Regions from separate parts of the Limnohabitans sp. Hippo4 genome, predicted to be linked through region 1. Evidence: riboswitches for the same ligand, from Rfam matches in the RefSeq annotation. Region 1 holds a riboswitch; each other region holds the start of a gene.
The links. A riboswitch is a leader RNA that binds a small molecule or an ion and turns the genes downstream of it on or off. The one in region 1 is predicted to bind glycine.
Positions count from the first base shown of each region.

Region 2: it holds a riboswitch for glycine, as region 1 does, so the genes downstream of both, B9Z46_RS04505 (D-amino acid dehydrogenase) here and gcvT (glycine cleavage system aminomethyltransferase GcvT) in region 1, are expected to answer to the same signal.
Region 3: it holds a riboswitch for glycine, as region 1 does, so the genes downstream of both, B9Z46_RS08790 (D-amino acid dehydrogenase) here and gcvT (glycine cleavage system aminomethyltransferase GcvT) in region 1, are expected to answer to the same signal.

Region 1 covers NZ_NESE01000002.1:337,872-345,672, reverse strand. The annotation lists gene B9Z46_RS07145 (CoA transferase subunit A) at 1-374, opposite strand, end outside; gene B9Z46_RS07140 (peroxidase-related enzyme) at 455-1,057, shown strand; gene B9Z46_RS07135 (thioesterase family protein) at 1,081-1,503, opposite strand; gene B9Z46_RS07130 (electron transfer flavoprotein-ubiquinone oxidoreductase) at 1,640-3,337, shown strand; glycine riboswitch at 3,372-3,474, shown strand; glycine riboswitch at 3,492-3,622, shown strand; gene gcvT (glycine cleavage system aminomethyltransferase GcvT) at 3,637-4,794, shown strand; gene gcvH (glycine cleavage system protein GcvH) at 4,873-5,244, shown strand; gene gcvP (aminomethyl-transferring glycine dehydrogenase) at 5,304-7,801, shown strand, end outside.
Region 2 covers NZ_NESE01000001.1:949,603-957,403, reverse strand. The annotation lists gene B9Z46_RS04515 (SMP-30/gluconolactonase/LRE family protein) at 1-400, shown strand, start outside; gene B9Z46_RS04510 (hypothetical protein) at 406-810, shown strand; gene B9Z46_RS04505 (D-amino acid dehydrogenase) at 744-2,021, opposite strand; glycine riboswitch at 2,180-2,267, opposite strand; gene B9Z46_RS04500 (M20 aminoacylase family protein) at 2,278-3,453, opposite strand; gene B9Z46_RS04495 (tripartite tricarboxylate transporter substrate binding protein) at 3,456-4,454, opposite strand; gene B9Z46_RS04490 (LysR family transcriptional regulator) at 4,565-5,449, shown strand; gene B9Z46_RS04485 (cation transporter) at 5,446-5,643, opposite strand; gene B9Z46_RS04480 (cation-translocating P-type ATPase) at 5,683-7,801, shown strand, end outside.
Region 3 covers NZ_NESE01000002.1:708,899-716,699, forward strand. The annotation lists gene B9Z46_RS08765 (NAD-dependent succinate-semialdehyde dehydrogenase) at 1-192, opposite strand, end outside; gene B9Z46_RS08770 (alcohol dehydrogenase) at 284-1,345, opposite strand; gene B9Z46_RS08775 (alpha/beta fold hydrolase) at 1,376-2,416, opposite strand; gene B9Z46_RS08780 (hypothetical protein) at 2,470-2,883, opposite strand; gene B9Z46_RS08785 (alcohol dehydrogenase) at 2,919-3,968, opposite strand; gene B9Z46_RS08790 (D-amino acid dehydrogenase) at 4,065-5,330, opposite strand; glycine riboswitch at 5,395-5,502, opposite strand; glycine riboswitch at 5,513-5,606, opposite strand; gene B9Z46_RS08800 (benzoate-CoA ligase family protein) at 5,625-7,190, opposite strand; gene B9Z46_RS08805 (helix-turn-helix transcriptional regulator) at 7,331-7,801, shown strand, end outside.

The DNA.
Region 1 (7,801 bases):
CCCACGCCTGTTTTGGTGAAGAAGGCTGGAATGCCTGCACCGCCAGCGCGCAGCTTTTCAGCCAGCGTGCCTTGGGGGGTGAATTCCAATTCCAATTCACCCGCCAAAAACTGACGCTCAAATTCTTTGTTCTCACCCACATAGGATGAAATCATTTTTTTAATCTGACGTGTTTCAAGCAACTTGCCCAAGCCAAAACCGTCGACACCCGCATTGTTCGAAATGGCGGTGAGGTTTTTGCAGCCAGAGTCGCGCAGCGCATCAATCAGGGCTTCAGGGATACCGCAGAGGCCAAAGCCACCCACAGCAAGCAGTTGACCATCTGCCACGACGCCTTTCAGCGCCTCGGCCGCAGAGGGGAAAATCTTGTTCACAGGGCACTCCTAAGAGGGGAAAGACTTAAAACCCATAGTGTAATAGGTGAATAGAATCGGAAAACTGACAAGGATTGACCATGACCAGCACCGCCAAAGCCCAACGCTACCCCGTACCTGAGCTCAAAGATGTTCCCGAAGACATTCGCGCCAAGATTTTGGAGGTGCAAGAAAAAGCTGGTTTTGTGCCGCAAGTCTTTTTGGCTTTTGCGCGCAGACCCGCAGAGTGGCGCGCGTTCTTTGCTTACCATGACGCCCTCATGGTGCCCGAGTCTGTAGGTCGCACCAGCAACCTGACCAAAGGCGATCGCGAAATGATCGTCACCACCACCAGTGCGGCCAACAACTGTTTGTATTGCGTGGTGGCCCATGGCGCCATCCTGCGCATTTACGAAAAGAAGCCCTTGGTGGCCGATCAAGTGGCGGTCAACTATCGCAAAGCAGACATCTCACCGCGCCAGCGCGCCATGCTCGATTTCGCCATGAAGGTGTGTTTGCACAGCGACCAAATTGAAGATGCCGACTTTGCGCCTTTGCATGCGCAAGGTTTTGACGACGAAGACATCTGGGACATTGCGGCCATTACAGCCTTCTTTGGTTTGTCCAACCGCATGGCCAGCTTCAGTAACATGATGCCCAATCCTGAGTTTTACTTGATGGGTCGCGTGCCCAAACAAAAATAACAGGCTCTCGGCGGCTTGCTTTTTCAGGGCGTCACGCGAGCCCTGATTTCGTCCGGCAAGTTCACGGCTTTTTGCAAAGGGAAATCCACCCAAATGGTGGTGGCCCCGCCTGCCGCGTAAATCACTCCAGGCTTGTCCACCAGCTCCAAGGTGCACCAGCTCTCAAAAGTGGTGCGCGCAGGGTCGCTCACATACATTTTGGCCAGCACATTCCCTGGGTATTCCAGCTGTTTGTAGAAATTGCAGAAGGCATTCACGATGACGGGACCCTGCCCTTGCGGATTAGGTTCGCAGCCAATCGACTGGAAATAATCAATGCGCACGGTTTCCAGATATCTAAAGTAAACCGTGTTGTTGACATGCCCCATGGCATCCATGTCACCCCATCGAATGGGGATGATCATTTCGTGAACTTTTTTCTTGATCTCTGGTATTTCAAATTTCATCGTTCATCTCGACTAATTGCATTGGCCTAAGTCATCATTTAGGTGACTTGATGAAGGCAGATTCTGCCTCTTCCACGTTTAAAATGGACAAATTGCCATATTTGGCCCCTAAATTTCAACTTGATGTGAGTCCACCATGACACCCGAAGAGATTTTGAATACACACGGTCCCCGCGAATCCATGGAATACGACGTGGTGATTGTGGGCGGTGGCCCAGCAGGTTTGTCGACGGCCATTCGCTTGAAGCAATTGGCCCAAGAAAAAGGCACGGAAGTTTCTGTGGTGGTGTTGGAAAAAGGTTCCGAGCCCGGCGCGCACATTTTGTCGGGCGCCATCATGGACCCCATTGCCCTGACTGAACTCTTTCCCAACTGGAAAGAAATGGGCGCCCCTTTAAATCAACCGGTCACGGAAGACATCTTCTTGATGACCACTGAAAACGGCGCCACACGCGTCCCCAATTTCGCCCTGCCACCCTGCTTTCACAACGATGGCAACTACATCATCAGCTTGGGCAACCTCACCCGCTGGTTAGGCGAACAAGCCGAAGCCTTGGGCGTAGAAATTTTCCCAGGCTTTACGGCGGCAGAAGTTTTGTACAACGCCGACGGCTCCGTCAAGGGTGTGGCCACTGGCAACATGGGCATCGGCAAAGATGGCGAGCCAACGGACAGCTTCCAATTGGGCATGGAACTGCATGCCAAGTACACCGTGTTTGCTGAAGGCGCGCGGGGCCATTTGGGCAAGCAGGTCATTGCCAAGTTCAAATTGGACGACGGCAAAGATCCGCAAAGCTACGGCATCGGCATCAAAGAGTTATGGGAAATCGACCCTGCACGTCACAAAGCTGGCTTGGCCTTGCACAGCGCTGGCTGGCCCTTAGACGAAAACACCTACGGCGGCTCTTTCCTGTACCATATGGAAGACAACAAAGTGGTGGTGGGTTTTGTGGTGGGCTTGGATTACACCAACCCTTGGCTCAGCCCCTTTGAAGAATTCCAACGCTTCAAAACACACCCCAACATTCGCTGGTACTTTGAAGGCGACGAGGCCAAAGGCATTGCGCCAGCTAAACGCATTTCTTATGGTGCGCGTGCCATTACAGCAGGTGGCCTTTTGTCCTTGCCTAAAACTGTGTTCCCAGGTGGCGCCTTGGTAGGTTGCGATGCGGGGTATCTCAATGCCAGCCGCATCAAAGGAAGCCACGCAGCCATCAAGACTGGCATGTTGGCAGCCGAAGCGGCCTATGACGCATTGCAAGCTGGACGCGCGCATGACGAACTCAGCGCGTACCCAGAAGCTTTCGAGAACAGCTGGTTGCACACCGAGTTGAATAAGGCCCGCAACTTCAAGCAGTGGTTCAAAAAAGGCCGCACAGTGGGCACGCTCATGACCGGTGTGGAGCAATTTGTGTTGCGCGGCCATGTGCCATGGACAATTCGCCGTGCAGCGGCCGATCACACTTACCTCAAGCCTGCGGCTGATTGCCAACCCATTCAGTATCCCAAGCCCGATGGCAAGCTCACATTTGATCGATTGTCCAGTGTGTTCATCAGCAACACCAACCACGAAGAGAATCAACCGGCGCACCTTACCTTGAAGGACGCCAGCGTGCCGGTGGGCATCAACTTGGCCAAATTTGCAGGCCCCGAGGCGCGCTATTGCCCTGCTGGCGTTTACGAATACGTCAAGAACGAAGACCAATCCGATCGTCTGCAAATCAATGCGCAAAATTGCGTGCATTGCAAAACCTGCGACATCAAAGATCCAACACAAAACATCGTCTGGGTCACACCAGAAGGCGGTGGTGGACCTAACTACTCTGGCATGTAAAAAGTGCTGGCAGGTTCAAAAGACCTGTTTATAATTTGAGCCGTCAGGAGAGTGCAGGCTTGTAAAAGACTGCCACCGAAGGCGCAGGAAATCTTTAGATTTCTGAACGCTCAGGTACCCAGGACTGACAAACGTTGTTAACTTTGTTTATCAACGCATCCTCACTGGAGAGAGAGGGCGGACCATCCGGTCGAACCCTCCACCGAAGGCGCAACCCGCAGTGAGTCTTTCCCCCGAAAGACACAACCGGCGAATCGCTCAGGTAAAGCGGACAGCGAGGGCAATCCATGATTTCGGTCATGGTTTTACTTTGCCCTTGGAGAATTCAATTGTCCGCTGACACCGCTTTGCTCAACACCCCCCTCAATGCTTTGCACATAGAGCTTGGCGCACGCATGGTGCCCTTTGCCGGTTACAGCATGCCCGTTCAATACCCCATGGGTTTGATGGCCGAGCACCATCACACACGCGCCGAAGCAGGTTTGTTTGATGTGTCGCACATGGGCCAATTGCGTTTGGTGGGTCCCGATGCCGCGGCAGCCTTTGAATCTTTGATGCCAGTCGATGTGATCGATTTGCCTGTGGGCAAACAGCGCTATGGTTTGCTGCTCACCGACGAAGGCACCATCATTGACGACCTGATGTTTGTCAACCGCGGCACTGATATTTTTGTGATTGTGAACGGTGCTTGCAAAGTCAATGACATCGCACACATTCAAGCGCGCATTGGCTCGCGATGCCAAGTCATTCCCATGCCCGAGCGCGCCCTCTTGGCTTTGCAAGGTCCTAAAGCGGTTGATGCTTTGTCACGCATGGTGCCAGGCGTTGAAAAGTTGGTGTTCATGACTGGCGCAGCGTTTGAATGGCAAGGTGCGGATCTGTTCATCACACGTTCTGGCTATACCGGTGAAGATGGGTTTGAGATTTCTGTGGGCAATACCGAAGTGGATGCATTTGCCCGCGCCTTGTTAGCGCAAGCAGAAGTGAAGCCCATTGGTTTGGGTGCTCGCAATTCCCTGCGCCTCGAAGCGGGATTGTGTTTGTACGGCAACGACATCGACACCACCACTACCCCTATCGAAGCAGGCCTCAATTGGGCCATTCAAAAAGTACGTCGCACAGGTGGCGCACGCGCTGGTGGTTTCCCTGGTGCCACCATCGTGTTGGGCCAATTGGATGGCACGCATCCTCTAACTCGCAAACGTGTCGGTTTGATTGCGAAAGAACGTGTGCCCGTTCGCGAACATGTAGAACTGCAAAGCTTGCAGGGCGTCAAGATCGGTGAAGTGTCCAGTGGTTTGCTCGGCCCCACCACCAATGTGCCTGTCGCCATGGGCTATGTGGACGTTGCAAATGCTGCAATGAGCACGGTTGTGAATGCCATGGTGCGCGGCAAAGCAGTGCCCATGACGGTCAGTGCCATGCCTTTTGTTCCTAATCGTTATTACCGCGGCTAAAGATCGCCCAACAATTGTGATCTGACCCCGATAATTAATGTTGATCTGACCCCAATTAAATTATTCAAGGAGAGAAAAATGAGTTTGAAGTACACCGAAGAGCACGAGTGGATCAAGGTTGAAGGCGATGTGGCCACTGTGGGCATTACGCACCATGCGCAAGACGCTTTGGGTGATGTGGTGTTTGTGGAGTTGCCTGAAGTGGGCAGCAGCTTTGAACAAAAAGCTGTGGCTGGCGTGGTCGAGTCTGTGAAGGCTGCAGCCGATGTTTACATGCCCATTAGCGGTGAAATTACCGAAGTGAACGAAGCCCTGCGTGACGACCCCTCTTTGGCCAACACCGACCCCCTGGGTGCCGGTTGGTTCTTCAAAGTGAAGTTGTCGGATGCATCGCAAGTGAATGCTTTGTTGGACGAAACAGCGTACACAGCGTTTGCTGCATCCAACTGAAATCAGAATTGAAATTTTGTTGCTTGTTTTGATCGAACTTTGCGTTTGAAAGCCCCACCATGTTGATGTCATCTGCCACCCCTTTAAGCCAACTCGAAAACAACAGTGAATTCATTGCACGCCACATTGGCATCAGTGAAGCAGATGAGCATCACATGTTGTCCGTCATTGGTGTGGCATCTAGGCGTGCTTTGATTGAAAGCATCGTGCCAGCTTCGATTGCGCGCAGCCAAGCCATGAAGTTGCCTGCGCCAGTGACTGAAGCCAGCGCATTGGCAGAGCTCAAAGCCATGGCGCAACAAAACAAGATTCTCAAAAGTTTCATTGGCCAGGGCTATTACGGCAATCACACACCCGGCGTGATCCTTCGCAACATTTTGGAAAACCCAGCCTGGTACACGGCCTACACACCCTACCAAGCCGAGATCAGCCAAGGCCGCATGGAAGCTTTGGTGAATTTCCAAACCATGGTCTGCGATTTAACGGCCATGCCCATTGCCAACGCATCGATGCTGGACGAAGCCACAGCGGCAGCTGAAGCCATGACCTTGGCCAAACGCTCGGTCAAATCCAAAAGCAACAACATCATTGTGGCGGGCGATTGCCATCCGCAAACGATTGAGGTGATTCAAACACGTGCTGCGCCATTGGGCTTGAATGTGTTGGTGGGCTTTGCACCTGAGTTGATGAAGCAACACGACTACTTTGCAGTGGTCGCGCAGTACCCTTCCACCGCGGGCATGATTCACGATTTGAAAGATGTCATTGCACAGGCCCACGCCGCGCAAGCCGCCTTCATCGTGGCCGCCGATTTGCTGGCCCTCACCTTGGTCACACCGCCCGGCGAATTGGATGCCGACATTGTGGTGGGCACCACCCAACGCTTTGGCATGCCCATGGGCGCCGGTGGCCCGCACGCAGCTTACCTGGCCTGCCGTGACGACTTCAAACGCTCCATGCCTGGCCGCTTGGTGGGCGTGAGTGTGGACGTGCACGGCAACCCCGCTTACCGTTTGGCTTTGCAAACCCGCGAGCAACACATTCGCCGCGAAAAAGCCACCTCCAACATTTGTACTGCGCAGGTCTTGCCTGCGGTCGTGGCCAGCATGTATGCTGTTTATCACGGGCCCGTCGGTTTGAAGCGCATCGCACAACGCGTGGCCAGTTACACAGCCATCTTGGCAGAAGGCTTAGAGCAACTGGGTTGCAAATTGGCGCATAAATCTGCCTTCGACACTTTGCAAGTGATCACCGGCGCACGCACAGATGCCGTGTTGCAAAAAGCCTTGCTCAAAGGCATGAACCTGCGCAAGCTCTCAGCCGACAGCATTGCCGTGTCTTTGGACGAAACCACCTCGCGTGACGACATCGAAGCGCTTTGGTCTAGCTTTGCAGAAGGTGGCCAAGCCCTGCCCGATTGGGCGCCATTTGAAAAAGGCCTCGACAGCCTCATACCTACAAGCTTGCGCCGCACCAGCACGTACCTCACGCACCCTGTGTTCAATCGTTATCACTCCGAAACAGGCATGCTGCGCTACATCCGCCAGTTGAGCGACAAAGATTTGGCCCTCGATCGCAGCATGATTCCGCTGGGCTCTTGCACCATGAAGCTCAATGCCACCAGCGAGATGATTCCCATCACGTGGCCTGAGTTTGCCAACGTGCACCCCTTCGCACCAGCCGATCAACTCAAGGGCTATGCCCTGCTAGATGAACAGCTACGCGAGTGGTTGTGCCAAGCCACCGGCTACGCAGGCATCAGCTTACAACCCAACGCAGGCTCACAAGGTGAATACGCTGGCTTGTTGGTCATCAAAGCTTTCCACGAAGCCAAGGGCCAAGGCCATCGCAACATCTGCCTCATCCCCTCCAGCGCCCACGGCACCAATCCCGCAAGCGCTCAAATGGCGGGTATGCAAGTGGTCGTGACGGCTTGCGATGCGCAAGGCAATGTCGACATGGCGGACCTCCAAGCCAAGTGTGAACAGCACAGCGCCAATTTGGCGGCGGTCATGATCACCTACCCCAGCACGCATGGTGTTTTTGAAACGCAAGTCAAAGCGCTGTGCGAACTGGTACACCAACACGGCGGCCGCGTTTATGTGGACGGCGCCAACATGAATGCATTGGTGGGTGTTGCAGCCCCAGGCGAATTTGGTGGCGATGTGAGCCACCTCAACTTGCACAAAACATTCTGTATTCCGCATGGCGGTGGCGGCCCAGGTGTAGGCCCTGTTTGTGTGGTCGAAGATTTGGTCCCTTACCTGCCAGGTCATGCCACCGGCGGCTTGAAAGTCAACGGCGTAGGCGCTGTGTCTGCGGCGCCTTTAGGCAATGCTGCCGTGCTGCCCATCAGCTGGATGTATTGCCGCATGATGGGCGCAGAAGGTTTGAAGCACGCCACAGAAGCCGCCATCTTGGCCGCCAATTACATCAGCCAACGCCTGGCCGATCATTACCCAACCCTGTATGCCAGCGTCGGCGCCAACGGCAAAGCGGGTCACGTGGCCCACGAGTGCATTTTGGATTTGCGCGGCTTGAAAGAGACCAGCGGCGT
Region 2 (7,801 bases), on a different contig from region 1:
GCCCAGCCCCAATGGCATCGTGCTGTCACCCGATGAGCGGTTTTTGTTTGTCGCTACAACGCGCGGCAATGCTGTTTGGCGCATGCCTTTGTTGAGCGATGGCAGCGTGTCGAAAGTGGGGCAGTTTTTCACATCCTATGGACCGAGTGGTCCTGACGGTTTGGCCATGGATGAAAGTGGCCGACTGCTGGTGGCCAATCCTGGACTGGCTTATGTGTGGGTGCTGTCACATTGGGCGGAACCCGAAGAAATTCTGACAGGACCCAAAGGCGCGTCTCTCACCAACATGGCATTTGGTGGCAAAGACCGGAAAACCTTGTATTGCACAGACTCAAGCAATGGCAACATATTGATGGCCGACATGTCCGTGGCCGGTTGTCTGCTGCATCGCGCAAAATAGGGGGCATGTCAAATGAACAACTCCTTACCCCAGAACAGCTCAAAGCGCTGGCCGTTCACCCCCCGCATCACTGCAATTGCGCCCTGAAAATCTGCAAAGGCTGGGAAAGCGTGCCCGACGCGCGCTGGCCTGCTGCCCAAATGCAAGCTGCAGGCACCCTCAGGCAAGAACTAGCCGAAGGCCAAGTGGAATTGACCTTCGAAGAATTCCACCCCAACGGTACGCGCTATGACTCACCGAACGCGCCCATTGCAGTGGACTACTTTCCCTACAACCGCTGCGACGTCTTCAAGTGCATCACATGCCAATGTGCTGTCTTGAAGTACACCGAATACGGCGGTTATTACGTGGACACACGTGCCAGGTTGGTCGATCCTGAAATGATCGTGGCACGCTCAGCAGAAGCCTGAGCCGCCACTACTTCCGCCACCATGTCTGCCGTCACGGCAGACAATGTCCAACCTAAGTGACCGTGACCTGTGTTGTAAAACACATTGGCAGCTTTGCCACGACCCACGCGGGGCATCATGTTGGGCATCATGGGACGCAAGCCAGCCCATGGAACCACGGAGCGGGTGTTGATTTTGGGGAAGCATTGATTGACCCAATCGACCAATGGCTTGATGCGGTCAGCGCGGATGTCACGGTTGTAGCCGTTAAATTCTGCAGTGCCTGCCACACGGAATCGGTCGTCGCCTAAACGGCTGGTGACCAACTTGGTCTCGTCGTCCAGCAAGCTGACCTGCGGTGCGCCTGCTTGGCTTTCAGCGTCGTTCAAATTGACCGTGATGGAATAGCCTTTGACAGGGTAGATGTTGACGCGGTCACCCAGTTGTGAAGCAAATTGTTTGCTGGCAACGCCTGCGCACACCACCACGCTGTCAAACGTATGAATGCTGGTAGGCGCATCAGAGTGGGCCACCGTGATCTTGACTTGGCTGTTGTCGCTTTGAATGTTGGTGACGTCTTGGTCATACAAAGTGCGAACGCCTAAATGCTTTGCAGCCATGGCTAAACCGTTGGTGAACTTGTGGATGTCTCCCGTGGCGTCACTTTCTGTGAAATAGCCGCCGTAGTATTTGCCAGCCAAAGTGGGTTCGATGGCTTTCATTTCTTCGGGGGTCACCGCATGGCGTGGCAAGCCACCCTTGGCCAACATTTCAGAAACTTTGCCTGCGTGGTCAAAGCCCTTTTTGTCGCGGTAAATGTGCAAGATGCCTTGCTTTTTCAAATCGAAATCAATGTTTTCAGCTTCAGCCCAAGCAAACAAATGTTGTCGTGCTGCCACAGCCAGTTTGGCTGTTTCAATGGTGTTCTTTTCGTAAGCCGCCATGGAAGCCATGAACTCTGCAAACCAAGAAATTTTGTGCCAGCTGGGTTTGGGATTGACCAGCAGCGGCGCATCACTTTTGAGCATCCATTTCAAGCCCTTGATGATTGTGGAGGGGTGTGTCCAAACTTCTGCATTCGAGGCAGACAACTGTCCGCCATTGGCAAACGACGTCTCCATGGCGGCATAGCGGTGACGCTCAAACAAGGTGACAGAGAAGCCGCGCTTGGCCAGTGCATAAGCAGTGGTGACGCCGGTGATGCCGCCGCCCACAATGGCAATAGTTTTCATGATTCAGATCTTTCAAAACGTCGAAGGGTTGAGCCATGACACAACTGTGCCAGTGGCGCCCCTTCTGTTTTGGACCTGAGAGATTCACAACACGCTGGGGTGTTGCTTGCTCCTGCGGTGGGTTTGCGGACGAAAACGCAAACCACTCTTCAGAATGAAATATGACATCGGTCCTTTTGCCTGAGAGTTTCCGGGGCGGTTGCTCCTTCGGCGTTGCTTTTAAGCAATCTCTCCCGATGCCACTGATGAGATCAATTTACACCTTGAGGAATTCCCTCGTCAAGTGAATCCAATAGTCAGAACCTGTTGCAATGTTGTCATCGTTGAAGTCGTAACCCGGGTTGTGCACCATGCACGCGCCCGCGGAGTCGCCATCACCGTTGCCAATGAGCAAATAACTGCCAGGAATTTTTTCCAGCATGAAGGCAAAATCTTCGCTGCCAGTTAAAGGCGGACCATTTAAAACAACGCGCTCAGCGCCGACCAAATCCAAAGCCACTTGCCTTGCAAAATTGGTTTCGTTTTCTGAATTCACCAACACGCAATAGCCTTCTTTCCAGTCGACTTCGGCCTTGCAGCCAAAGCTCTCGGCTTGCGATGTGGCAATGGCTTTGATGCGTTGCTCGAGCAATTTGCGAACACCAGGGTCCAAAGCGCGCACACTCAATTCAAGTGTGGCCAATGCAGGGATCACATTGTTGGCCTTGCCCGCTTGAATGGAGCCCACCGTCACCACAGCGGTGTGCAGTGGATCGACATTGCGAGACACCACAGTTTGCAAAGCCATGACGATAGACGCTGCAGCCACCAAAGAGTCTGCTGCGCGATGCGGCATACCGCCATGTCCGCCTGTACCATTCACGCGAATGGTGACGTAGTCACTAGACGCCATGGCACTGCCACTGCGAAACACAAATTTGCCCACAGGCACGCCAGGCATGTTGTGCATGGCAAAGATGGCATCGCAAGGGAACAAGTCAAACAGACCGTCTTGCATCATGCGCAGCGCGCCGCCACCGCCTTCTTCGGCCGGTTGAAAGATGAGGTGCAACACGCCATCAAACGCGCTGTTTAATGCCAACTCGTGGGCGGCGGCTAGCAGCATGGCGGTGTGGCCATCATGGCCGCAGGCATGCATCAGTCCGGGCTTGGTGCTCGACCATTCGGCGCCACTGGCCTCTTGAATGGGCAGGGCATCCATGTCGGCACGCAGGCCCAAGCTGCGTGTGCTGGTGCCGCGTTTGAGTGTGCCTACCACGCCGGTGCCCCCCAAACCGCGGTGAACTTGGTAGCCCCAAGATTCAAGCTTGGACGCCACCAACTCAGCGGTGCGATGTTCTTCAAACGCCAACTCGGGGTGGCGGTGAATGTCACGCCGGAGTTGGATGAATTCACCCACTCTGGCGGTGAGCGCTTCGCGCAAGTAGGTCATGCTTATTGCGGTTGCAAGTTGATGGACTTGGCAATGGCGCGGAACTGTGCAGTGCCATCTGTATAAGCTTTGCTCACAGCTTGCATTGACAAAGGTTTAGCCATCAACAAGCTGTTGGCTTCCATGCCGGCCAAAACAGAAGGTTCTGTCAAGGCATCGGTAATGGCTTTGTGCAGCACTTGAACCGTGGCTTCAGGTGTGTCTTTTTTCACAAAGTAACCTGTCCAAATGTTGAACGTGAAGTTCTTCAAAGATTTGCTCTCGCTGATGGCGGGATAAGACTTGACAGACTCCAGACGCTCACTGTTGAGCATGGCCAAAATCTTGAGCTTGCCTTGTTTTTGCAATTCGTCATAGTTCTTGCCAAAAGGGGCCAAGAAAATATCGACTTGACCGCCCAACAAATCTTGATTGGCGGGTGCGCCACCTTTGTAGGGCACATGTGTCATGGGGATGTTGGAAATTTTGGACAAGTGTTCACCCAACAGGTGATAGAAGGAGCCAGGGCCAACGCTGGCATAAGTGATGGGGCGTCCAGCTTGTGCTTCTTTACGGGCATAGTCCAAGAACTCGTCCACATTGCTCACCGGCAAATCTTTACGAGCCAAGAATGCAATTTGTGCCGTAGAGATCATTTGAACCAAACGGAAGTCTTCGCTTTTGAACTTAACGGCAGAGATGGCCAAGGGCGCCAAAATCAATTCGTTGGGCGAACCCTGAAAAATGATTTGACCGTCAGAAGGCGCGCTCAAAACTTTTTGTGCAGCAATCGCACCGCTCGCACCGCCCAAGTTGTCAACAATCACGGGCTGTCCCAGATTTTTTGACAAGGTGTTGTTCACTGTACGGGCAATCACATCAGACAAACCACCGGCTGGATAAGGCACCAGCAACGTAACGGGTTTTGAGGGGTAGGTTTGCGCAAAGACTGTACCTGCCATGAGCAACATGCCCACAACCGCGGATGCGCTCTTGATATATTTTTCAACAACTGAGTTCATTTTCGTCTCCTCTTTTTTATGAATCGTGTGCCCATCCTAAAAATGGCTTGAATCTAAGTCAAATGCATATTAATATGATTTAGCATGATTTAAATGCATGGAGAAATGCAATGACCTTGGTTCAACTGAAGCACTTCATTGAATTGGCCGCCAATGGCTCGTTCAGCAAATCGGCTGAAAGACTGTTCCTAACGCAGCCCGCCCTCAGCCGAAGCATCAAATCTCTGGAGGATGAACTGGGTCAAGCCTTGTTTGACAGAGTGGGGCGCAAGAATGAACTGACGCCCTTCGGACATCACATCTTGGGGCAAGCGCGCGAATTACTCGATGCCGCCAACAACCTGAAGCAGAGCAGCCAGCACCTGTTGACAGGGCTTCATGGTCAATTGAAGTTGGGTTTGGGCTCCGGCCCCGGTGCTTTGTGGATGACACCCCTCCTAACCTATGTCGCCAATGAATGCCCCGGCGCACGTTTGGAAATTGCCAGGGGTGCCACCACTTTGTTGGTTCAACAACTCAGAGAGCGCTTATTGGACGCGTTGATCCTGGACATTCGCTCCCTGAGTCCATCGACTGATTTGAAAGTAGAACCCTTGTGTGAGTTGCCAGGCACTTTCATGTGCAACAAAAAACATCCGCTTGCCAAACTGAAGCAAGTCACGTTTGAGCAATTGCTTGATTACCCCATTGCATCAACCCCCTTGAGTGATGAGGTGGCGCGAGTGCTGACTGAAAGATATGGTGCACAAGCACATCCAGAGCAACTGATTCAATTGCGCTGCGAAGAAATATCGAGTTTGTTGGATGTGGCCAGAAACACGCAGGCCGTGGTCTTGGCTGTTCGTGCGCTGGCGCCTGATTTGGTGGCCTTGCCGATGACGCCGGCGCTCAATGCCAATGCCCGCTTTGGCTGGGTCTCTCTTAAGTCAAGGTCGGAAGTGCCCTTGGCCAGAGTGCTGCGCGAGGCAGCAGTACAGCGTTTGTCGGCGCTTTAAGCGGCTACCGTGTAGCCTTCTTCTGCAATGACGTGCGCAATTTCTTCGCGCGCTTTGGAACTCTCTACATCCACTTTGCCTGCAGGTCGGTCGATGGCCACTTTGGCTTCAGGATCTAAACGGGTGATGGCTTTTTTAACGGCCATTTCGCAATGGCCACAAGTCATGCCTTGAACTTGAAATGTGTTGTTCATGATCAACTCCTCTCAATAAATTAGATGTAAGCTTAGCCTATGTCTGAATTGTCCTGCGATATTGGTATTGGTGGCATGACCTGCGCATCATGTGTTGCGCGGGTGGAACGCGCTATCGGAAAGTTGACCGATGTCAAAGACGTCAGTGTGAATTTGGCCACTGAATCTGCGAGGGTCACTTGGAAGTCGCCAGAGTCTGGCGCCCTCAATGCGCAAGAACAGCAAGCCCGCTTGCGACGTGCAGTGCGCGATGCAGGTTACGAGCCCTTGGCCCCAGAACATTTGGAACAAGCACCCGCTGGCGCATGGTCTGGTTTCGGTCCGGTCGCTGTTGGATTGTTGCTCAGTGCACCTTTGGTTCTGCCGATGTTGGGCGATGCACTTGGCAAGCATTGGATGTTGCCTGCGCTGTGGCAGTTTTTATTGGCCACACCTGTGCAATTTATTCTGGGTGCACGGTTTTACAAAGCTGGCTGGCACGCCTTGTTGGCTGGCAGTGGCAACATGGATTTGTTGGTGGCCATTGGCACCTCAGCCGGGTGGTTGTTGTCCATGTGGCTGTGGCTTACGGCAGCCGATGGGCACATGGTGCATTTGTATTTTGAAGGCTCTGCCGTTGTCATTACCCTGGTCTTGCTAGGCAAGTGGCTTGAAGCACGTGCCAAGCGTCAAACCACCGATGCCATTCGGGCCTTGCATGCACTGCGCCCTGAAAAAGCGCGCGTCATCACAGCCGACGGTGAAGTCGAAATTCCCATCGAAGAATTGTTAGTGGGCGATCGCATGCTGGTGTTGCCTGGTGAGCGTTTTGCTGCCGATGGCGTGGTGCTGGAAGGGCAGACGCAAGTTGACGAAGCCATGCTGACGGGCGAGCCTTTGCCTGTCCCTAAAAGCGTGGGTGCACGCATCACGGGTGGCAGCATCAATGGTGAGGGCCGCGTGCTGGTCACTGTCAGTGCCACAGGTACCTCAACAGTGTTGTCCAACATCATTCGCTTGGTTGAAGATGCGCAGGCCGCCAAAGCACCCATTCAGCGTTTGGTGGACCAGGTATCGGCGGTGTTTGTACCTGTGGTGTTGGTGTTGGCATTGATCACCTTGTTGGCTTGGTGGTTCACGGGTCACAGCCTTGAGGTCTCGCTTATTCACAGTGTGGCTGTGCTGGTGATCGCTTGTCCCTGTGCTTTGGGTTTGGCCACACCCGCCGCCATCATGGCGGGCACTGGCGTGGCTGCCAAGCACGGCGTCCTGATCAAAGATGCGCAGGCTCTAGAAATTGCTCACAAAGTTGACACCGTCGCTTTTGACAAAACAGGTACGTTGACCGTGGGTCAGCCAAGGCTGATTTCCTTGACGTCGGTCAATTTACAAAATGTGCCAAGCTCTGATTCGGACGATCAACTGTTGATGTTGGCCGCCAGCTTGCAAAGCGGAAGTGAACACCCCTTGGCGCATGCTGTCGTGCAAGCCGCCAAAACACAGAGCTTGCAGTTCGTGGTGCCTGACGACGTTAAGGCGGTGCCAGGTTTTGGTAGCGAAGGCCATGTGCAGGGCCGCCATTTGTTGTTGGGCAGCTTGCGTTGGATGGACTCGCTCAATGTGCCAGACGGACCGTGGCAAGCACAGGCAGCAAGCATGCAGGCCGACGGTGCCACTGTCTCGATCTTGGCTGAGCGCTCGCACGCTGGCGTCAATCCTTTGGCAGTCTTGGCGTTTGGCGACGAGCCCAAACCTGGCGTGCAAGCTGCATTGAAGTTGTTGCGTCAGCGCGGACTTCGGCTGGTCATGATTTCGGGTGACAACAAAGGCGCAGCACAAGCCATGGCGGCACGTTTAGGACTTCAACCTGATGAGGTGTTTGCAGAAGTATTGCCTGGCGATAAAGCAGCCTTGGTCAAAAGTTTGCAAGCCCATTCAACTGATGCGCCGCATGTGGTGGCTTTTGTTGGAGACGGTATCAACGATGCACCGGCATTGGCCGCTGCGGATGTGGGTTTGGCCATGGCCAATTTGAATGCCGATGGCAGACGCGGTGGCACCGATGTGGCCATGCAAGCCGCAGGCATCACGTTGATGCGCGGCGATGTGGCCTTGGTGGCTGGCGCCTTGGAAATTTCTGCGCGTACAGTGGCCAAAATTCGGCAAAATTTATTTTGGG
Region 3 (7,801 bases), 370 kb from region 1:
GGGTGAGGTTTTCTTCCAGCTTTGAAATGCAAGGTCTGCAGCAGCAAGTGCACGGTCTAAGTCTTCTGTGCTGGCGTGCGGCAGCTGACCAATCACTTGGTGAGTGGCAGGATTGAGGATCTCCTGTTCCTTTCGTCCATTGCCGTGAAGGAATTCGCCATCAATGTACAAGCTTAATTGGGGGTAGTTCATCAAAATTCCTTAAATTGACTGTCTGTGTGGTTCAGAAAAATTCAGCAACAGGTCCGAACATGGACGATGCAGGTCTGGAATCGGAAAAGCTTCATGGGATCAGTACAGTGCGGCCGACTACTTTGCCGTGGTGCAGATCCTGCAGTGCGGTATTGGCTTCAGAGAGTGGCCGGGTATTGACAGGGATGGCTTTCATTCCTGATTGCTTCACCAAACTCACCAACTCTTCCAATTCTTTCAGTGTGCCGACATAGCTGCCTTGAAGGGTCAGTGGTCGCATTGGAATGATAGGCAAGGCCAAAGAGAGATCGCCACCCATTAAGCCGCAAATCACAATGTGACCGCCACGTGCTGCTGAGGCAATGGCCAATCCAACGGTGGGTGTCGCACCGACCAGGTCGAGAACCGCTCTGGCGCCACCACCAGTTGCTTGCTGTATCTGTTGTGCTGCGTCAGTTGCACGCGCGTCCACCACTTCCAATGCACCAGCATTGAGTGCAGCCTTACGCTTGATAGGGTCGAGGTCCACCACAATGGCACCTTTCCCACCCAATGCTTTCAACACTTCAATGGCCATCAAGCCCAAACCACCCGCACCGATGATGACGACAGGGTCTGTATGGATTCGATCACCCAATTTCTTCAACGCACTGTAGGTGGTGACGCCAGCACAAGCCAAGGGCGCTGCTTGGGCTGGTTCGAGTCCTTCAATGTCAACCAAGTAGCGTGGATGCGGAACGATCACATATTCTGCAAAGCCGCCTGGTCTGACAACACCCAGAGCTTGCGGTTTGATGCAAATATTTTCCTCGCCACGCTGACACGCGGGACATTCCCCACAACCAATCCAAGGGTGTAACAGCGCAACGTTTCCTGTTTTGACACCTCCCGCGCTGTGAGCATCAGGCCCGGCAGAGACCACTTCACCGACAATTTCGTGACTCAATGTCAGAGGTGGTTTGATGCCACGTTCCGCCAAGGTTAATTTTTTCCCACCACCTAGGTCGTAATGACCTTCCCAAAGGTGTAGATCGGTGTGGCAAACACCAGCCGCGCGAACCTTGAGCAGGACTTCGGTGCCTTGAGGCTCAGGCATGGGTTTTTCTACCATTTCTAGAGCCTGTCCGTGGTGAAGTACACAGTAGCAACGCATTTATTTTCCTTAAGTTGTGAGAAGATTTTTTTAAACCGAGCGGGGCGCAAGCCAACTATCAAGCGCTGGCCACATGCGCAATTCAGCACCGCGACCGGCGACCAATCCGACATGACCGCCTTTGAGAATCAGTTCTTGACGGTCGGGACTGCCCACCTTGAGAACTAGGTCACGAGAGGAGGCATAGGGCGTGATGTGATCATCCTGAGCAAGCAAATGGAGGAAAGGTATGCGGATGTCTTCCAATTTCACTGTTTGTCCGCCAATTTGCCATTGGCCTTCCATCAATCGATTGCCGCGCAGGAAGTCATTGACCATTTGACGGAAGACACCACCTGGAAAGGGAATGTTGTCACTTTCCCATTTGCCCATTCGAAGATTACTGCGAATCACTTCTTGCTTGTCTGCGTTGTTCAGCAGGTTCATTGCACCTGCAACTTTTCCAAAAGGACGAAGTGCGCGAAGAGCGTTTTGCACCCACTCGGCCGGTACGTTGCCGTGTTCGGCCAGCAGGGCTTCCTCGTCAAAGTCTTCGCCCATCCAGGCCTTGAGCGATTCGAGGCCGTCGCTGTTGACCGGAGTGGCCATGCAAACCAGATTTTTAAGCGGTGAGGCTTTGCTGCCATTGGCGCTGGCACTCAACGCAGCCCAAAGTACAGCTAGCAAACCTCCAACACAATAGCCGATGATGGACAGTTCTTTTTCACCACTGTGTTGCAAGACTTGTTTGACACAAGCTGGTAATCTGTCGAGTACATGATCTTCAAGTGTCAAGTGTTGATGGGCTTTGCGCGGACGTCCCCATTCGATCATGTAAACGTCATAGCCTTGCATTAGCAAGAATTCGACCATGCTTTGACCGGGCACTAAATCCAAAATGTAAGGCTGATTGACCAAGGAGGTGACGATCAGCACAGGCACTCGGTAAACGTTGTCGGTCAACGGTTTGAAATGGTGAAGCTTGAGTGTGCCCTGAGCGTGGATGGTGTTCTTGGGCGTAGCTCCCAAAGGACCTGTCAGGTCGGCAAAATCAGTACCCGGCAAACCTATCCGCTCTAGAGTACGTTGCACAGGATTAGGCAAGCTAGGTAGAACGGCTGGGCGGGTCGAATTAGTTTTCACTCTCAACCCCTTGTTTGGATCAAATCACTGGCTGGCTTGCGATTGCGCGTGGGACGAGATGTATTTACTATTTGATCTGCATTGGCATTGCCCCCAGACACCGCTAGCGCTTGGACAAGCCGAGAAAGTTCTGCAGCCACTTGTGCCAGCCCATCTTCAAGTCGACCCATGCGCTCGTCTAGCGCTTCAAAATCATTTCGCGATGGCAGATTTGCTGTGGCCAACGAGGCCTGCGCAAGTTCAGAAAATTGCCGATGAAGAAGTTGCATTTCGTTCAACTGCCGATTCATGGCTTCGCCAGTGTGCTCATTTTTAAGCATTTGTGAAACGGCTTCACTCCACTGTGCTTCACTTTTGGCAATCCAATCACGCCACATGCGTGCGGGACTCAGGGTGTTCCAATCAGGTTGTTCCATGTCTACTCTCCGAAGTTTGTCTTAAGCTAGTCGAATTATTTAAGGATGGTGCGACCGCGAATGCGACCAGCGCGCAAGTCCTCTAAAGCCTGTGTGGCGGTGTCCAACGATTGTGTTCCTAGGGGTAGGTCGGGTAGTACACCCGTTTTTGCGATGACCATCAGTTCCTGCATTTCCTGCAGACTGCCCACATACGAACCCGTGACGCTCACAGCTTTCATTGACACCATCGCAGGCACGATAGGTGATGATCCTCCAAACAAACCGACGCAAACCAATTTACCTGCTTTGCGCAAAGCTTGAAAGCCGAAATTGAAAGTGGCTGCTGCACCCACAAAGTCAATCGCTGCGGCTACGCCGCCAGTTGCCTTCATCAGAGATTTGAGTGCACCTTCTGCATTGGGGTCAATGATCTCGCCTGCTCCTGCCTCACGGGCAATATCCCACTTGCTCTTGTCCAGTTCAAGCACAATGGGCGGCGTTTCAAACATTTGCCGTGCCAGTCGAATGCCTGACAATCCCACACCGCCTGCACCTATGATGAGCAATGGATCTTTCGGGCCGAGAGGCGCAACTTTTTTGAGAGCACTGTAGGCGGTTAAGCCGGAACAAGCATAGGTGCAAGCTTGTTCTTCTGGCAGATTGCCGTAATCAAGCAAGTATCGCTCGTGCGGAACGACAGTGTGTGAAGCAAACCCACCATCGCGGTGAATGCCCAAAGCTTGTGGACTGTTGCACAGATGCTCATTACCTGTTTCGCAAAGAGCACAAGTGCCGCAGCCAATCCATGGAAAAACCACGCGTTTGTCGCCAACTTTAACGCCCTTGACCTCAGGTCCCACAGCCACGACCGTACCAGCTATTTCGTGACCAAGAGTCCGAGGTGGTTTGACGGTACGCGTCATGTCGAGCTTGATGTCATTGCCGAGGTCAAAGTAACCATCGTGCAAGTGCACATCGCTGTGGCAAACGCCACAACTTCCGACCTTGATGACCACCTCGCTGCCAAGCGGGTTGGGTATATCTCGAATAACTTGCGCAAGTGGTCGGCCAAAGGCTTCGACTTGGTAACTGATCATGGACATGGTTGTTTCCTTAATGTGGCGCCGCTTGGCCATTCGGCCTTTTTTACTGCTTTGCGGATAAATTATTTAAAAATGGATGAATTTGAAATTTGAAAATCATTCCTGATGAGCGAGGGCCAGTTCTGAAATCCCGCTTTGCTCTTGTGACCAAGCCATGACATGACCTGCAAGTTGATGTGCTGTGATTGCGCTCAGTGTCCAACCAAGGTGGCCATGTCCTGTGTTGTAAAACACATTGGCTTTTTTGCCTACGCCCACGCGAGGCAGCATGTTAGGCATCATGGGACGCAACCCTGCCCAGGGAATGACCTTGCGAGTATCGATTCCAGGGAAGCACTGGTTGACCCATTGAATTAAGGGTTGAATGCGGTCTGCACGGATGTCCAAATTGATGCCGTTGAACTCTGCGGTACCTGCCACGCGGAAACGGTCAACGCCTAAACGGCTGGTGACCAATTTGGTCTCGTCATCGAGAAGACTGACCTGAGGTGCTGCAGCCTGACTGGCGCCATCTGGCAAATTCACCGTGATCGAGTAACCCTTGACTGGGTAAATGTTCAGTCGATCACCCAATTGCGCAGCCAGTCTGCGGCCATGCACACCTGCACAGATGACGATGCCATCAAAAGTCAGTGAGTCGGTCTCTCCAGCGTGTTTAACTTGTACAAATGCACTTTGACCATTTGCAGCCACACTCAGTACCTCATGTTCGTTGAGGATTTTCACGCCTAGACGCTCGCATGCTTTGGCCAGACCATAGGTGAATTTGTGAATGTCTCCTGTCGAATCACTTTCGGTGAAGTAACCACCGTAGTAATTGCCTTGCAGCGTGGGCTCGATGACCTTGATCTCCTCAGGGGTCACTGCGCGACGGGGCAGGCCCCCCTGCGCAAGCAACTTAGAAACTTGTCCGGCGTGGTCAAAGCCTTTCTTATCTCGGTAAAAATGCAGAATGCCTTCGCGTTTGTGATCGAACTCAATGCCTTCGGCCTTGGCCCATGCGAAGTGGTGCTCACGAGATTCAATGGCGAGCTTGGCTGTGGCAATGGTGTTGTCCTTGTACTTTGTCATGGCGGTCATGAATTCGGCCATCCAACTTAGCTTGTGCCATGTGGGCGTAGGATTCATGAGCAGAGGCGCGTCGCTTTTGAGCATCCACTTGAGGCCCTTGATGATGGTGGAGGGGTGCGTCCAAACTTCAGCGTTTGAAGCTGAGAGTTGCCCCCCATTGGCATAGGATGTTTCCATGCCTGGATATCGATTTTTTTCGATGAGGGTGACATCAAAACCTTGCTGAATCAAGGTATACGCAGATGTGACGCCCGTGATACCACCGCCAATAACAACCATGTGCTTTTTCATGGAGACTCTCCCTTGTTTAACCGTCTCAAACAGGTTGACACACGGCACACCGAATGTGTGCTGCATGACCCCCTCTGTTTGAAACCTGAGAGATTCACCGAACGTTAAAGTTCAGTTTGCTCCTGCGGTGGACCGAGATGACGAATCTCAATCACTCTTCAGAGTATTTGACACAAATGTGTCTATCCAAATCGGTCCTTTTGCCTGAGAGTTTCCGGGGTGGTTGCTCCTTCGGCGCTCTGCAAGAATGCGCAGAGTCTCTCCCGATTTGGGAAATGTGATCTGACTTGATCTTCAGGTGCCTTGTTGCTCCTGATCTCGCAGTCGAAATCGCTGAATCTTTCCTGTCGCAGTCTTGGGTAACTCTGCTACAAATTCGATAAAGCGTGGGTATTTGTAGGGCGCAAGGCGCTCTTTCACAAATGCTTTCACCTCTACTTCATTTAGGTTTTGTCCTTCTTTCAGCACAATAAAAGCTTTTGTTTTTGTGAGTCCGTCTGTATCTTCTTTTCCGATAACTGCGACCTCCAAAATTGCAGGATGCTGTACCAATGTGGCTTCCACTTCGAAAGGCGAGACATAGATGCCGCTGACCTTCAGCATGTCATCGTTGCGTCCAGCGTAAGTGTAGTAGCCATCCACATCACGGCTGTATTTGTCGCCACTTTTGGTCCATACGCCTTGGAAAGTGTCGCGAGACTTTTCGCGGTTGTTCCAGTACATCAATGCACTGCTAGGACCTTTGATGTAAAGATCTCCAATCTCGTTGTGACCGGTCACGACGCTGCCATCTTCATTGCGAAGTTGTACTTCATAACCAGGTACTGCTTTGCCTGTAGTGCCGTAACGGACATCGCCAGGTCGATTGGACAGAAACACATGCAGCATTTCGGTTGAACCGATGCCATCAATGATCTCGCAGCCGAAATGACTTGTCCAACGCTCACCGATTTCACGTGGTAGTGCTTCACCAGCCGAGGAACACAGACGCAAATTCACCGCGTCTTTTGAAGGCAACTCTGGGCTTGCCAGCATTCCGCCATATCCTGTTGGCGCGCCGTAAAACACGGTTGGTTGGTGACTCACCAAGCGCTTGAATGTGGCCTGTGGGGTAGGACGTTCGGCCATCAGCACCACACTGGCGCCAACACTCAATGGGAAAGTAAGACCGTTGCCCAATCCATAGGCAAAAAACAATTTGGCAGCAGAGAACACCGTATCAGTCTCTTGTAAATTCAGTACCCCTTTGCCATACAACTCTGCGGTCCAGTAAAGGTTGCCTTGGCTGTGCACCGTTCCTTTGGGTTTGCCGGTTGAGCCAGATGAATAGAGCCAAAACGCAGGCTCATCGGCCAAAGTCGATGCAGGCAATACGGGCTTATTCTGGGCTACAAAGTCAGCCATGTCGACTTGGTAGTTTGTCAAACTGGAGGTGGGGCGAGAGACCACCACCTGCCGCACTTCGTTTTGTTGCAAATGCATTGCATCTTGCAAGGTTGGTAACAAAGCGCCTGACACCAATGCTGCTTGTGCGCGGCTGTTGCTCAGCATAAAGGCGTAGTCTTCAGCAGTTAGTAAGGTGTTGACTGCGACGGGTACCACCCCTGCATAAAGTGAGCCCAGAAAAGCCACAACCCAGTCGATGCTGTCTTGCATCAGCAAAAGCAAACGCTCTTCACGTTTAAGGCCCATAGCCTGAAGGCCGCCTGCAAAGCATCGAATTTGGTCTGCCATTTGGCCGTAGCTGATTGATCCAAAGTCGTCAATCAGTGCTGTCTTGTCTGCTCGCGCTGAATTGATAGCGACGATGTGTTGTGCAAAATTAAATTCTGTGTTGGGAGCGCTTGCGTTTGGGGTCATTTTTGTCTCTCTATCTCTTATTTTCGGTATTTCAAAAATTTTGATATGAACTATTGTGCATTTCATGTAGTATGCATTAAAGTGCATGTTTTGTGTAGATATTTTATAAGGGTTTACCCTAAAATTTGGAAAATATAGACATGTTGTTAAGAGATCAAGATCACATTTACACACCCCATTCTGAACTGCATCGCAACTCATTTTTGCTGGCATTAGGTGAGCGAGCTAGAACATTGCGCTTGCGCAAAGGCATGACCCGAAGAGCAGTAGCCTTAGTTGCAGAGGTTTCTGAAAGACACCTTGCCAATTTGGAGTCTGGTTCGGGTAATGTTTCAGTGCTGTTGCTTCATCAGCTTTCGCAAGCCTTAAAATGTTCATTGGCAGAGCTGTTGGGTGACATCAGCACCAGTTCGCCCGAATGGCTGTTGATTCGTGAGCTACTGAGCAAACGCACAGAGCCTGATTTGCGTCGTGCGCGCTTGCAGCTGAGCGATATGTTTGGTGAGAGTGGCGACGCCACCGCTCGCCGTACACGCATTGCCTTGATTGGTTTGCGAGGTGCCGGCAAAACCACGCTGGGCCAACGTTTGGCCGATGATTTGGGTTTCACT